2 regions of the Paenibacillus sp. EKM206P genome follow, and region 2 is predicted to be linked to the other one. Evidence: riboswitches for the same ligand, from Rfam matches in the RefSeq annotation. Region 2 holds a riboswitch; the other holds the start of a gene.
The links. Region 2 has a riboswitch for cyclic di-AMP ahead of G9G53_RS23020 (C40 family peptidase). Riboswitches for the same ligand answer to the same signal wherever they lie in the genome.

Region 1 (8,295 bases), on a different contig from region 2:
ACGATTTTTCCTTAGAAGACATTTCGTTGCTCGCTTCGGCACGTGCTTCTGCTTGCAGCATTTTTTCCTCCATACGCTTCAATCCGGCAGTTGCCGTATCAGAGCTAAAACCGTTCATAGCTTTGTTAATTTCAGTTTGCGCTTTAGCTGCGTTATAACGGGCAACCAGTGTCTCGCGCTTGTTTTTCATTTCTGTCAGCTGTCTGCGCATTTCATCCAGCTTGCCACGCAGGTTATCGGCCGCAGCTTTGTTCTGTTCGTAACCAGCTTTGAACTCGTTCATTTTTTGTTCAGCAGATTTCTTTTCTTCCAGCGCGCGACGGGCCAGATCTACATTTTGTGCTTTTGCAGCGGTATGTGCCTGTTCTTCGCGTTTCTTTACCAAAGCAGCCTGTTCTTCGTATTGCTGTTTGAATCTCTTTTCAATAGCAATTTGAGCGGCTACCGCTTTCTCTGCATCTTCCAGGTCCTCTTGCATATCACGAATGTATTGGTCCGTCATTTTAACTGGATCTTCTGCCTTGTCAATAATGGCGTTAATGTTGGACATCGTAAGATCTCTTAATCGTTTGAAAATAGACATGTGAAGTTCCTCCTAGAGTTGAATGCTTAAATTTTAAGCTCTGTACACATGTTTACGCAAGCTTTGCAAAGAGGGTTTCAAAAATTATCTAAAAGCCGCGCAAGTAAGGCTCTGGGATGTCGGCCTGTACTTTTAGCTCCCGCGATGCATGCAACGCCCAATAGGGATCACGCAGCATGGCGCGGCCTATTGCTACCAGATCAGCTTCTTTTTGCTGAACAACCCGACGGGCGTCCTCATAATCATCCAGTAATCCAACAGCAATTACAGGTACATTCAGCTTTTCACGGACGGTATGAGCTAAATCCACCTGATAGCCAGCACGCGCAGACGGCCCTCCGCCAGAACCAATTGGACCCTCGCCACCAGAAGAGATATGGAAAATGTCCACACCTGCATCACGATATCGTTCCCCTACACCTGTTATGTATTCCACATTATATCCATCCTCGACGTATTCTTTGGCAGATATCCGCATAAGCACAGGCATATCAGCAGGAAGAACCTCTTTAACAGCATGTATAACCTCAACACCGAACAGTGACAGATCCTGGCCATATTCATCTTCTCTCGTATTTGTTAAAGGCGAATGAAATTGATGGATCAGATAGCCGTGAGCGCCATGTATCTCAACCGTATCAAAACCGGCTTCCACCGCGCGGCGCGCGCCTTCTTTGTATGCCTGAACCAGTTCCCTGACTTCTGCTGTCTTTAAGGCGTGCGGCTTTTTAAGGCGTTCGCTAAAAGGAATCGAAGAAGGACCCACAGGTTGCTCAGCATCTTCGGCCTTGCGTCCAGCGTGGCCTAGTTGAATGCCAATTTTGGCACCATACTTGTGAACTTCCTCTACAATCTTACGATATGCAGGAATATGTTCGTCACTCCAAATACCTAAATCACGATCCGTAATACGTCCATCAGGATGAACCGCTGTCATTTCCACAATAATAAGACCAGCACCTCCTACTGCTCGGCTCACATAATGGACATGATGCCAATCCGTCGGATTTCCATCCTCGGCCTCCACACTGAATTGGCACATCGGGGGCATAACAATCCGATTTTTTAAAGAAAGCCCCTTTAATTGATAAGGAGTAAACAAGTCGGTCACTTTTATCCTTCCTTCCTTCAATTCCATGTCTGTATAATTATGAATTGCAACCCCATTATACACCAGCTGTCACGGGATACCGAATCCGTTGTAAGGCTAAAACTTGCGAAAATGCTCTTGTTTTCGGTCATGTTTAAGAGAATATGTACGTTTAGCTCCATCATCTTCATTGATAATCATTTCATCGCGAACTTCTTTCCAGACGTTTATGAGCCTAACTTGGTAACCAGCATATTTTTAATAGGACAGGTACATAATAGTCGAGAGCACCACTAGGTACCACTGCACGAAAAGGGGGGATACATATGCCGTACAGGGGAGTGTTGCCATGCTTGGCACTGTTACTAGCATTTTCAAGTTTACCCGTTCACGCGGATGCGCCTCCCAAGATCGGAACGCCCCATCCCAAGGAAGCAGCTGTTGCTTCTTCTGTACATCTGAGTACAGATCGAGCTACTCCTACATTAGCAATGTTGCGTAAAAAACATGCGGACATTTTTAAAATGTGCGGCCCACACACCCGCCAAATTGCCTTAACCTTTGATGATGTGCCCGATTCTAGGTATACGCCGCAGGTTTTGGACGTATTACACGCCAACGGCATCAAAGCCACCTTTTTCATCGTCGGTCACCGTGCGGAAAAGCATCCGGGGATTATACGTCGTATTATCCGTGAAGGCCATGCTATAGGAAATCATTCCTATACTCATCCGGATTTTAGGAAGGCTACACCAGAACGCTTTCGCAACCAGATTACAAAAACAGAACGTATTTTACAAGCCAGCGCAGGTTTTCGCCCCAAGTTGATTCGTCCACCCTACGGTGAAATTACAGAGCCTCAAATAAAGTGGGCACGTCGTCATGGCTACATGATTGTCAACTGGAATGTAGACTCTCTCGACTGGAAGGGACTAAGTAAAACACAAATTCAGCGAAATGTGATTCCAGCTACAGGGCCTGGCTCTATTATTTTAATGCACGCTGGTGGAGGTCAAAGTTCCAACTTGCAAGGCACTGTCCAAGCTTTGCCGGGTCTAATTCACTCTCTAAAAGCTAAGGGCTACAAATTTGTGACAGTCCCCCGGCTACTCCACACATCGGAACGAAAATAACAGTATGTTTATAATTGAGGTCCAAGCTAAAGCAACGTAAAAAGGCTGTCTTACCAGCAGAAGTATTCTGCTCGTCAAGACAGCCTTTTTACGGATAGGACCTGATAAGAGTCCGACCTAGATATATACGGATATAGGCGTTATGTTTACATAATATATATTATGTTTAATTAAACTGTATATACGTACAATGCTATTTATCAATAACGTACAGCTTCACATTTTGAAATCCAAATTCGTTCACAAATGATTTGTTGCCTGGAATAAAGATATCAATCCGCTTTCCTGTAATGGCGCTGCCCTGATCGCGAGCGACAGCTACAAAAGAATGATCCGGCAAACCTGGATGGGAGTAGCCTGTAACCAGTACTTTCGTGCCCATCGGAATGACGTTAGGATCTACCGCAATTGTACCTAGTTTAAGCGGATTGCCGTAGTAGTCCACTGCGCCCCATTTACCATTCTCATCGGCTGCGGCAGAATACGCTGAAGCCTTAACGTCAACTATTTTGCTATAGTTGAATGTTTTACCCCAAGCTTCAATCGTTGGCGCCTCATTCGCTGCTGCTTTCTCCGTAAGAAGCTGCGGCTTCGATTCCGAAGCTGCCTTTACACTTTTTTCGCCAGGCACCTTAATTTGCAGACCTGCATATATATTGCTGGAGGCAATGTTTGGGTTAGCCTTTGTTAGCTCGTCTACCGATACTCCATAACGTTGAGCAAGCAAAAAGAAGGTATCGCCCTCTTTGGCAGTGTGAAGCGAGGCAGCATCCGCTATTCCAGCTGTCTGTGCCAACCCTGCAATAGCTGCGGCAAGCACCGCAATTTTCATCGTTTTACCAATATGTTTTAAATGTTTCAAAGATATGTACCTCCTCTTTTATGCCTGCGAAGTTAGCTGTCGGATTCGGACTCAGGAGAAGCCCTATGCTTGTGCAATTCACCCCTAGGCATATTCCTCATCGTCTTATGACGTATCGGAATGGCTGCCGTTGTTACGTCCCCCGCACTTCCCATAGTTTGGGCCAGCATTTCAGCGCTTGTCTAACCGCATGCTGTCCCGGTAAGTTTTGGCTTACTGCATAATATCACAATTTTGTAACCTTATCCGCATGAAAATGTTGGGAACCCTGAACATCATACTACACTCGTTACAATTTTGTCATTAAGAAATCGATATTTGTTACGAAAGTATGGGGAAATGGTGACAAAATAAGAAAAGCCCTCCGTCAACGGAGAGCTTTTTTATGATTAGACCAGCACTTTCTTACAATACTTTGGCAAGAAAATCACGAGTGCGATCATGGCTTGGAGTGCCAAATACCTGGTCTGGTGCACCCTGCTCCACAATTTGACCGTTATCCATAAAGATAATTCGATCGCCTACCTCGCGGGCAAAGCCCATTTCATGCGTTACAATTACCATTGTCATACCGCCTTCGGCGAGCTTCTTCATTACATCCAGAACCTCTCCAACCATTTCAGGGTCCAATGCAGAAGTCGGCTCATCGAACAGCATTACGTGCGGCTGCATGGCCAAAGCACGCGCAATCGCAATACGTTGCTTCTGACCACCGGATAGCTGGTTCGGATAGGTATTCTTCTTATCCTCGAGCCCCACGGTACGCAGGAGTTCTAATGCAATTTTTTCCGCTTCCTTACCTGACTGTTTTCTAACCTGCGTCGGTGCAAGCGTCAGGTTCTGCAACACTGTTTTGTGTGGGAACAGATTAAAATGCTGGAACACCATCCCCATTTTTTCCCGGGTTACATTAATATTATGACCACGAGCTGTAATCGGCTCGCCCTCAAATAAAATCTCCCCATCCGTCGGCTGTTCTAACAGATTCATACAACGCAAAAACGTACTCTTCCCCGAACCGCTGGGACCGATGATAACGACAACTTCTCCTTTGGCGATATCTATATCAATGCCTTTTAAAATCTCATTCTTGCCGAACGATTTACGCAATTGTTTAACGGTGATCACTGGCTCTCAACTTCCTTTCCCATAAACCAAGCAGCTTAGACAAGCTGAATGTCATTACAAAATAAATAGCGGCTGTGATTATGAACGGACTTAATCCTTCGTAGGTAATATTCTTAATGACCTGGGCTTGATACATAATATCCACCATACCAATAGTCGAAATAATGGAGGATTCTTTAATAATTGTAATAAACTCATTACCTATAGCAGGCAAAATAGATTTAAACGCTTGTGGCAAAATGACGTGACGCATAGCTTTGCCTCGTCCCATACCCAATGAGCGTGCGGCCTCCATCTGTCCACGGTCTACTGCCTGGATACCTGCACGGAAAATTTCAGCCAGATATGCCGAGCTATTCAGAGACAATGTGATTATACCGGACTGGAGTGGAGTAAAATTGACACCCAGCGTCAAAGCAATCCCGTAGTGAATGATCATGAGCTGCACCAGCATAGGTGTGCCACGCAGGATCTCCACATATGTGGTACCTAACCACTCAATGATGCGTATACCACTCATCCGCAACAAGGATACGATCAGACCAATGATAAATCCAAACAGTACTCCGAGTGCAGACAGCAACAGAGTGTAACCAATACCCGTAGCGTAAAGACTGCGGTATTTCCAAAAAATATCTACGATGTTATTAGAAGAAACCTGTCGATCTGCCGAGAGTGCACTCGCTTCTGTAGAAAACTTTTCAATCGACCCGTCCGCTTTCAGGCGAGCCAACGTTTTATTTACAGAGGCAAGCAATTCTGCGTTCCCCTTGCGTATACCTACAGCAGTTTCTGCTCCGGCATCCTCAGGTATCGCTTTGGCAAGTGTTACGGTCCCATCTAACGTGTACCCTTTAGCAACCGTATCTTCGATCACAACAGCGTTGATACGCTGGGTCCGCAGCTGGAGTACCAGATCGGATATTTTGTCCAGTGAGGTTACAGAGGCATTGGGTACTTTTTGAGCAATTTCTTCCTGAATACTCCCCTTTTGCGCGCCAATCTTCTCGCCTTTCAAAGCAGCCATCGTAGGATATTTGTCTTTATCCTCTGGGCGTACCATAATGACTTGCTTGGAGCGATAATATACATCTGAAAAATCAATGCTTTTTCTACGCTCATCCGTCGGTGTCATACCGGACAGTACCAAGTCTACGCGACCACTTTGCAGAGCAGGTAGCAAAGAGTCAAAACTCATGTCCTCAGGGACCATCTCCGCACCCAAATCTTTGGCGATTTCCTTCGCGATTTCCACATCGAAGCCAACAATAGTATCCTTACCGTTAATAACTTTATGAAACTCATACGGCGGAAAGTCGGCACTCATGCCCACTACAAGTTTTTTCTGTGGCTTTGCTTCCGTTCCGTATGCATTGAGCATGGGAAGACCCGTCAACAGCAAGATAACCGCCGTCAAAACCAGGGCGGTAAAACGATATGCCTTTTTCAATCTTTTTTTCTCTCCTTAAATTCTTTATAATAAATAAGATTGTGTCATTATAAATGAATATGCATGATTATGCAATGAATGTTATAGTACAATTTCAGCATACCTAGCGCAGTACCTACATTACAGCTTATATAAAGGAGTTTTCAGCATGAATTTTAAACAGACCATTCAAAAGACAATTGAGCAGCATGCCCCACGCTTTAAGGACATTTCGTTATATATTGGGGCAAATCCTGAACTTGGAAACGAGGAATTTCTGGCCGCTGCCCGTTTAAAAGAAGAACTCATTTTTCACGGTTTTGAGGTCCAGGCACCCGTATTGGGCATAGAAACAGCCTTTATTGCAACTTACAAAGCTGAAAAATCCGGGCCGGTTGTCGCTTTTCTGGCAGAATATGACGCTCTGAAAGGTTTAGGACACGCCTGTGGGCACCATCTGATATGCATGATGAGTACCGGTGCTGCCGTTGGCCTCAAGTCGATCATCAACGAAACTGGTGGAGAAGTACGGGTATACGGCACACCTGCCGAAGAAACTCGTGGTGCTAAGGTCCCTATGGCCGCTGCCGGTTTGTTTGATGATTGCGACATAGCACTTATGACGCATCCTTATGATCGTTACGAAAAATCAGGCAAATCGCTGGCGATTGATGCTGTACAATTCGAATTTTTTGGTCAATCCGCTCACGCGGCTGCCAGCCCGCACGAAGGCATTAACGCGCTGGACGCTGTGATTCAAACGTTCAATGGCATCAATGCGTTCCGTCAACAAGTAAAAAGCACAGTGCGTATCCATGGGATCATTAATCAGGGTGGCCAAGCAGCCAATATTATTCCTGATTACGCCTCAGCGCAATTTTATGTAAGGGCCGCTACACGTCAAGAACTGAACCCGCTGACTCGCCGTGTTATTCAAATTGCTGAAGGAGCTGCTTTACAGGCCGGGTGTCGTTTGGAGACCTCCAATTATGAGACTTCTTATGATGAAATGGTCACGAACCGTGTACTTTCCGATGCGTTTACCGCAAATTTGGTACAGGCTGGCATTTCGCAAGAAGATATAACGGAAGGCGAAGATCATGGCTCTATGGATATCGGAAATGTATCGCTTCATTGCCCTGCTATCCATCCTTACATTCAAGTTATTGACGAGAAGCATGCCTTGCATACACCAGAATTCCGCGATTTGGCGATGCAGGACCGAGCCATGGAAGGAATGCTGCTGGCTGCGAGAACTTTGGCATGGACTGCTTGCGATGTAATCACGAATCCTGAACTGCTAGCCCAGATAAAAAAAGAATTCGCTCTGCTGAATAACGAACGCTAAATCTTAATTCCGTGTTATTTCAGAAAGGAGTAGCCAGCCATCATGGATAGTATGAGTAGCTTTTGGACGTTGTTTATTGTGATAGACCTCATCATTTTTTGGTTTATATTCCGTGCAATACGCAGGAACCGGGGAAACAGAAAAACACGGCGCCGGAATGCTTTTTTCCTCAGCTCCCCTTCTCCTTCTTCCCTTTCGCAGGAGCGTCATCCAGAGATTACGGAGCTGATGCAGCTATTGGAGCAATCCATTCCCGTCTCCTATGCTCATAGCGTAAGGAATCGTGTAATGGAAGCCCACCCAGAGATTACGGAGCAAGAATATGATTGGCGTTGGCATGAGCTAAAACGATATTTTATGCTATGCGCGATTATGAATCGTGTGCCTATGTTCAGTAGTGATGTGGATGAATTATGGCACGAAATGTTGATGTTTACCCGCGAATATCAGCAATTCTCGGAAGCTTTTTTTGGTCGTATGCTTCACCATGCGCCCCATTCTGGCGGCTCTCAGCCGATGCCGGAGGAGCGTGCGTGGTTTGATTGGTTGTATGTGGAATGCTTTGGCTGGAACCGCTATAGCGCCAGTTTGTGGGGGACTTTTTTTAATCATCCATTACCGAACGACGAGCTTTCACACTATTACAAACTCACAACTTCGGCGCAGCCAGCAGGTAACCGTTGGAATACTCAGGAGAATATAGCCATTTCACAGCAAGCCCA
Region 2 (8,295 bases):
TACAGCAAATGGTACGGGCCTTATCCATATTCCACCCTGTCCATCGTGGTTCCACCTAAATCAGGCAATGGAGCTGGCGGCATGGAGTATCCGACACTCATCACGGCCGCTGCTGCGGGTAATCTCAATCCTGGCTATAGTCTGGAACGGACATTAGTTCATGAGATTGGACATCAATATTTCTATGGAATGGTAGCCAATAATGAATTTGAGGAGCCGTGGCTGGATGAAGGCTTCACCTCCTATGCAGAGGAGCGACTTATGGAGCAAGAATATGGGCTTACCCCCAACTTGCCATTACAATCGGGACAGGTATCCTCCCCACAGCCGCTAAACCGTGAGTCATGGAAGTACGGCTCGGCTGCTGAGTACGCGCAAAATGCCTACTCTCGAGGCAAGCTGGTACTACGGGGCATTGAACGTCAGGTGGGTATAAAAAAAATGGATCGCATTATGCGGACCTACGTCCAGACGTACCGATTTAAGCATCCGTCCTCACAGGATTTTCAACGTATCGTGGAGAGAGTCACCGGACGCTCATGGAGCCACTATTTTGAACAGTATGTATATGACGGCCAGATGGCGGACTTTTCAGTGGATCACATCACAAACCACAAGCTGGAGAATGGATATGAAGCAGTCGTGACGGTCAGCAAAAAAGGGGCGGATTATCCCAAGATCCCTGTCCAATTTACCTTCAAGGATGGAACCACGAAATTCAAGGCTTGGGACGGTGCGGGCAAAAGCACAACTTTTCGGATCAAAAGTACTTCTCCCGTTTCCTATGTAACCCTTGATCCCCTATATACCATTGCACTGGAGAACAAGCATATTAACAATACCCTAAAAGCCGAATTGGACGAAAAGCAACAAACCCGTTGGAGTATAAGTGTAACCAAGCTGTTGGAGACACTGCTTGGAAGTCTGTCATGGTGAGGTGTCTATAGATGCGGACTGTTATAAAAGAGGGCTGGGCGCTGGTGCGCATACGATTCTATATCGTTATCATTTTATTTCTGTATCGACTACTGTGGGGGGTGTTTCTCTATCGACTGGTGCAGTCTGCCGTTATCCCGCTATTGCTCCGTTATCCTGATCAGGGTCAAAACGAGCTGGGACAGACCTTGTTTTGGATGGAGAGCCAGATTGCTCTGATGGACAGCCGGGAAGTACATGTGTATTTGTGGATACTACTAGGGGCGACTGTACTACGCATACTAATCACTCCCTTCATTAGAGCCGGAATATATCAAAGCCTGCATACCGATGCGACTGAGCCGCAAAGCCTGTCCTTTTTCAAAGGTATGAAACGCCATGGCATGTCGTCGCTGTTGTATTACATCATCGAGTTGGGACTGCTGCTGATTCCCGCCTTTTGGGTAGTACCGAGACTCTACCCTATTGTAGCAGGTACGCTTCAATCTCCCTCTTACCTGCTGCACTTGTTGCCCTATGCCATGGGATGGATGGCATACGGATGGTTCATTCGGCAGTGCATCCTGTATATGCAACTAGGCACTGTCGGTGGTCACGCCATACTATCGTCCCTGCTCGCCTTCTTTCGCCAGCTTCTCCCAGCTGTCGGTATATCCCTTTTGCTCGGTGCTTGTGTGCTGCTGGTCTTCGGTCTATTTGGCACCGTGGCAATGATTTGGACTGGCATGCTCGCGCTCATTCTCCAACAATCGTATCATTTTGTTACTAGTCTGGTCAGGCTGTGGCATATCAGTTCGCAGTACAGACTATGGCATACCGATATCTCCAGTAGAAGCTAAGCCCTTCCTTTATGTTAATCACTTCATTTCCGTCTGTCGAAAAAACTTTATGCATAACCGCGCAAACGGCACATAACTGAATACTGTTAACAAGATCTGTTCCTGGGACATTAGGAGCAGATTTTTTTTGTAACTTTTTGCAATGAAACATTTGCCAAAGCCAGCCGACTTTGTTACAATAATCGCAGTGAACTGATAGTAACAACTTTGTAATCTTTATTGTAACCTTTATCTCAAAAATATCGTTATTGTGAATACTGCTCTCCAAGGTGCACATCTTAAGTAAAGCCTAATTCCTGGCACCTAGGAAGCGGGGGAACCAGTTTGGGTGAATTGATCTCGCAACAGAGTGGTCATAGGGGAACCTTCTACCGAATCCTTAAGCTAACCTCGCAGGCATTGGAAGGGGTATATTTTTTTTGAAGAAGAAGCTAACGATCGCAGCTATGAGTCTTGCCATTGCCTTTACATCTTTTACATTCGGTGGCGGCAGTGCATTTGCAGACTCCAAGATGGACCAGGTCATCCAAGATGCCAAAGGAACGAACTACAGAAGCGGAGGCACTACACTCGAGGGATTCGATTGCTCCGGCTTCACAATGTATGTATTCAACAAACTGGGAATTAAACTTCCGCATCAATCTGGATCACAATTCAAAATGGGATCTTCTGTATCCCGCGATGAAATGAGGCCTGGGGACCTGGTGTTCTTCAACACCACAGGAAGAGGCATTTCCCATGTAGGTATCTTCGTAGGTGAAGGGAAATTTGCCCACTCCTCGACTTCACGTGGTGTAGTAGTTAGCTCACTGAACGAAAATTATTACGCTAACCGCTATGTCGGTGCAAAAAGAATTATGAGCACAGACGCTTACCATTCTGTAGCTTCAGATATTCCTGATGACGACAACGTAGAATAACTAACGCACAGCAAGCTAACTCTAGCCGCAATTTGATTCTGCCGGAATCGAATTGCGGCTTTTTATGTCCACAACATCAGCAATGATTATCTTTACTGACGAACTGACACCTCAAAAGGTTTCAATTTTAGCGAACATCGTCGGTTTTACCGTCACCGCTGGGGGAGCATATGAGCAGTAATTCCTTCTTATTGAATGTATACCCGTCTTGGGTATAAAATAAACACGCTTGCTATTCCCCTGCAACTTGTCTACAATCTGTTGTTAATGATTGAAGCACCTGTAAAAGGAGGATGGAACACATGCCGGCCTCAATATCCAACTATCGGATCGTACCGATGGACGAGCATCAAGCGGCTGCAATCTGTGAGTGGCGCTATGATCCACCTTATAACATATACGGTTGGCTCCCCTGGGAACAAATGAAGGCGCTTGAGGTCGAATTTGGAAGTCCCACGCTTCGCCAAGAGCAATATGTTGCCGTACTGGATGAAGAGAACAAGCTGATGGGATTTGCTCAATATTTTCCTATGATCGGTGTGACCCGGCTAGGTCTTGGCATGCATCCTGAAAGATGCGGACATGGCAAAGGCTCTGATTTTGTCCGTGCCATTGCAGAGGAAGCCCAACGACGCAACCCGAAGAATGAAATTGATCTAGAGGTGCTTACTTGGAATGGGCGCGCTATCCGGGCCTACAAGGCGGCTGGATTTGAGCTTACAGATACCTATGAACGCCAGACCCCCGACGGGAAGAAACCATTTTATTGTATGGTATATCGTCCCGAGCACCCAACCCAGGTTCTATGATAAAAGCGCCTTCGGCATACAACCACGATGTTGTATAGCGAAGGCGCTTTTATCATCATACGACAGATCATTACAAGCTCAATGACTGCTACGCATTTTTTCAAAAGCTTCATTATATTGTTGGGCTTCCTTAATATCCACGGCCATAATACCGCCATCGTCCCAAGAGGTCAAACGCAGAGTCACGGTCTTGTAATCAATCGTAATAAATGGATGATGATTGAATGCTTCAGATATAGCGGCAACTTCATCCACGAATGCAATCCCTTTCATAAAACTGGAAAAATTATATTTCCGAACGATCCAACGTCCTTCCTCCAGCTCCCAGCCCTCCAGTTTCTCCAGATGTGCTTCAATCTCTTCTTGTGTAAAAGGCATGTTACGAACTCCTCCCCGTTTATACGGAAGCCTTTCGACCGCTTAAATACGGCCAAAACTACGATATATTGGTGTACATATTACCACGGCCCCGTTGATAAATCCATAAGACGGACCTCAAATCAAAGGGACTGACGTCAGCTCCTCGTCCCCAATCAGTACATAGATACGATGCTGCTCCGGCTCATAGATCACAACGCCACTCCCTACAGTGATTGTGGGCTCTGTACCCAGTGCATAAAATAAGTCTTCTGCCAAAGCTTCATTGACTTCCTGACGTCCCGCCGGGTCCAGCCTGTCCCAATCTTCTGCTTCCATCTCAAAAAATTCATAGCTATCTGGGATGCGCCCCACAGCCTCTGTCAAATCGTTCAAAATTTGTTCATACTCACGTCCATGCTTTACTCCCATGCCATTTCCTCCAATGGTTCCGCCATTCAATACATAATCACCTTATTATACCGGAAATTCGCACTTAACAAAAAAGAGAGTTTTGTCGATAAATACTATAATCCGTCTTGTAATGACGCGCTTGGGGCAAGGACGACCCCGGCGGCATGAAAGGATTCAAAATCTATTCTCATGGATGAGGTGTATCATGCAAATTTCAACCATTATTGGACTTGTGCTCGGGATTTTGTCACTGGTCGTCGGGATGATCTTAAAAGGCGCTCCGGTCGTCAATCTGGTCAATAATCCCGCTGCTTACATGATTATTTTCGTCGGAACGGCAGCGAGTATATTTATGGCCTTCCCGATGGCAGAAATCAAACGGATTCCGAAGCTGTTCAAGGTTATTTTCACCGAACAAAAACTGTTAGACCGCAAAGAGCTCATCGGTACGTTTACCGAGTGGGCATCCATTACCCGTCGTGAAGGTCTGCTCGCCTTGGAATCCAAGGTAGAGGAAATCGACGATCCCTTTATGCGTGGCGGCATGCGAATGATTATTGACGGCAATGATCAGGAATTCGTACGGGACGTTCTAATGGAGGATATCAATGCCACCGAGGATCGACATCGCTCTGGCGCGCTGATCTTCTCCCAAGCCGGTATGTACGCTCCAACGCTCGGGGTACTCGGTGCGGTTGTAGGTCTGATCGCCGCTCTGGCCGACCTTAGTGACATGGAAAAGCTCTCTCATGCCATTGCAGCAGCCTTCATTGCGACGTTGCTCGGTATTTTTACAGGTTATGTCCTGTGGCATCCGATGTCCAACAAGCTGAAACGGTTATCCAAAAAAGAAGTCGAGCTTAAATTAATGATGGTCGAAGGTCTGCTTTCCATTCAATCGGGGATATCGACGATCGCCATCAGTCAGAAACTGACGATCTTCCTGACTCCGACCGAACGGGCTACGATGACCCAGAAGGATGGCGATTCCAGTGAGTAAAAAGAGACATGAACCGCATGAAGAGCATGCTGACGAAAGCTGGCTGTTGCCATATTCCGACTTAATGACCCTTCTGTTGGCTCTTTTCATTGTCTTATTCGGTATGAGCTCGCTCGACGCCAAAAAATTTGAAACTATGGCTCAATCCCTGAGTGCAGCTTTTAATGGCGGCACTGGCGTGCTGGATCACTCAGCCGCGAATCCGTCGTCACAATCCATGGATATGGGCAAAAATAAAGAACAAGTGTCACAACCCGTAAAATCGAAAGCTACTTCTACCTCTGAACTGCAAAAACAGCTGGCCCAACGGGAAGAAGAAGATTTAAAAAAGCTTAAAAAACAGATGGATCAATACATTCAAAATAACGGCCTGACCCCGTTGCTGAATACCAAGCTAAACCAATCGCAACTAATGATCACCATTAGTGATAATGCCTTGTTTTCATCCGGGCAGGCCGAAGTAAAGCCGGAAGCAAGAAAGCTGGCCAAGTCCATTTCTAGTATGCTCCAGCAGTTCCCTGGCTATGATGTTATCGTATCGGGTCACACGGATAATGTACCGATCTCCAACAGCCAGTTCCCGTCCAATTTTGATTTGAGCGCCAAGCGCTCTCTGAATTTCTTGCGTATCTTGTTGCTCAATCCAGATCTCGACCCAACCAAGTTTGTATCCATCGGTTATGGCCAGTATCGTCCATTGGCAAGCAATCAAGATGGTCAAGGACGCTCTAAAAACCGTCGTGTTGAAATATCTGTTCTCCGCAAATATCAGAACGGGACACAAGTCATCAGTCCTACCTCAAGCTCGAGTGAAGGTTGATTATGCATATGTTATATGAACAAAGGCACCGCCGCATTTTTATGCAGCTGGTGCCTCTTTGTTTAGTGCTTCCTGTACTTTGCCCTTTCAGATACGACGATCATACGCTCTAGGCTATACGAGCCCCTCTGGCATTAGCTAAGCGTATAATCGAGCATCTGACCAAGCTCCAGCTTCTCAGCCTCTGTCAGATCACGCCAGGCACCTTTCTGAAGTGACCCCAACCGAATATTCATGATTCGCAGCCTTTGCAGTTTTTTAACTTCATAACCGAAGGCTGCACACATACGCCGGATCTGACGATTTTTCCCTTCAGTCAGGATAATACGGAATACATACTCAGATACACGCGTCACCTCACAAGGTAGCGTCCGCTGACCGAGTATTTTCACCCCGCTAGACATGCCCTGCACAAAAGAAGGTACGACAGGGCGGTCCACTGTTACAATATATTCTTTCTCATGCTTGCCCTCTGCCCGTAGAATCTTATTCACAATGTCTCCATCGTTGGTAAGTAAAATGAGACCTTCCGAATCCTTATCCAGGCGTCCAATCGGGAATATCCGCTGCGGGTGCCCCACAAAATCAACAACATTGCCCCTAATGTGGCTCTCCGTTGTACTTGTAATGCCCACCGGTTTGTTCAATGCAATATAGACGTGATCAGACTTATCGCGCAGTGGCTTGCCGTTCACGCGAACATCATCGCCTTCTTCCGCTTGACTACCCAGCACAGCCACTTCGCCGTTAATCGTCACGCGACCGCTCTCTACCAGCTTGTCTGCCTCCCGGCGCGAGCAAAAACCGGTTTCGCTGATAAACTTGTTAATGCGCAACCTGTGTACCCTCCATTTCTACTAACACACTTCCTCCTGCGCCCCAGCCCGTTACTCCGGCTTGGCAATCGGAAGCTGCACCAGGGCTGTCGTTCCCTCTCCCTCTGTGCTTTCAATATCCAGTGTGCCTTTATGACTCTGTATAATACGCTGGCTGACCATAAGTCCTAGTCCTGTACCTGTTTCTTTGTTTGTGAAAAAAGGTTCTCCCAACTTGGACAGCATTTCTGCGGGAATACCCGCTCCCTGGTCCCGTATGAAGATTTTAACGTTTTCTCCCTCCAAGAACAAATGAATCGTGATGATGCCACCTTTACTCATAGCCTCCATGCTATTTTTAAGTAAATTAATGAATACCTGTTTTAACTGATTTTCTTCGGCGTATACCAAGGCAGGCTCGTCCGTGACCTGAAGATTGAATACAATGCCCAGCAGATGCGCCTGACTATCTAGTAAAGAAACCACGTCGCTCACAATATAGCGAACATCTTTTTTCTGAAAATGCACTGCCTGTGGCTTCGCCAGTATTAAAAACTCGCTAACGATCAAATTAATGCGATCCAGCTCAGACATCATAATATCATTGTGTTTCATATTCAACACTTGATTTTGCTGCTGTAGTTGGAGAAAGCCACGTAGCGTGGTTAGCGGATTACGAATCTCATGCGCTACGCCTGCCGCCAGTTGCCCAACAGTTGTCAGTTTCTCTGATCTGCGCAACAACTCCTCCATCCGGTTGCGACCCGTGATATCACGCGACACGCAGATAAACCCCAAAATCTGGCCTTCTTCATCCAGAATAGGCGATGTGCTCATACTAATCTCTACTGTACTTCCATCCTTCCGCATTCTAAGGGACTCACTTGATACGATGCTCTCTCCCTGAAGCAAGCTCTTCTTCTGAAATTCATACTCCTCCTGTTGCTGCGGAGGTACAAATTCCAGCTTACGACCAACCAATTCCTTCTTGGTCCAGCCGTACAAAGCTTCGAAGGCATGATTGACCCGAACGACACGATCCTCCTCGTCGGTTACATGAATCGCATCTGCTGTCTGATTAATAACCGATTCTAGATGCTCCTTTACAGAACGGTTCTCTTCATACATCTGTTCGAGTCTTCTCGTATACATCCCCAAATTGTAGGCCATCGCATTGATGCGCTCACCCAACTGTGCAAGCTCATGACCACCTTTTATTTCTAGCCGTGTATCAAAATGACCGTCAGCCATCTCGTTCACTTTCCCCAGAATCGACTGAATTGGGCGGACAAACAGACTTGCCAGCACATAGCTTCCAATGATCACAACCTCCAAAAGGACAATGGAAATGGCAATTAAGCTTATCAATTGTTTGGAAATAACAG

Region 1: another riboswitch for cyclic di-AMP. It lies ahead of G9G53_RS07645 (3D domain-containing protein); the one in region 2 lies ahead of G9G53_RS23020 (C40 family peptidase).

The regions. Positions count from the first base shown of each region.
Region 1 covers NZ_JAAMNQ010000003.1:203,531-211,825, forward strand. Annotated here, with positions in the region: gene G9G53_RS07630 (PspA/IM30 family protein) at 1-583, opposite strand, end outside; gene G9G53_RS07635 (NADH:flavin oxidoreductase/NADH oxidase) at 672-1,694, opposite strand; gene G9G53_RS07640 (polysaccharide deacetylase family protein) at 2,000-2,806, shown strand; gene G9G53_RS07645 (3D domain-containing protein) at 3,000-3,668, opposite strand; cyclic di-AMP (ydaO/yuaA leader) riboswitch at 3,675-3,843, opposite strand; gene G9G53_RS07650 (amino acid ABC transporter ATP-binding protein) at 4,074-4,796, opposite strand; gene G9G53_RS07655 (ABC transporter substrate-binding protein/permease) at 4,783-6,246, opposite strand; gene G9G53_RS07660 (M20 family metallopeptidase) at 6,395-7,573, shown strand; gene G9G53_RS07665 (hypothetical protein) at 7,616-8,295, shown strand, end outside.
Region 2 covers NZ_JAAMNQ010000015.1:72,555-80,849, reverse strand. Annotated here, with positions in the region: gene G9G53_RS23030 (M1 family metallopeptidase) at 1-936, shown strand, start outside; gene G9G53_RS23025 (hypothetical protein) at 948-1,775, shown strand; cyclic di-AMP (ydaO/yuaA leader) riboswitch at 2,052-2,189, shown strand; gene G9G53_RS23020 (C40 family peptidase) at 2,195-2,695, shown strand; gene G9G53_RS23015 (GNAT family N-acetyltransferase) at 2,998-3,504, shown strand; gene G9G53_RS23010 (4a-hydroxytetrahydrobiopterin dehydratase) at 3,583-3,882, opposite strand; gene G9G53_RS23005 (hypothetical protein) at 4,000-4,293, opposite strand; gene motA (flagellar motor stator protein MotA) at 4,481-5,275, shown strand; gene G9G53_RS22995 (flagellar motor protein MotB) at 5,268-6,095, shown strand; gene rluF (23S rRNA pseudouridine(2604) synthase RluF) at 6,230-6,931, opposite strand; gene G9G53_RS22985 (PAS domain S-box protein) at 6,983-8,295, opposite strand, start outside.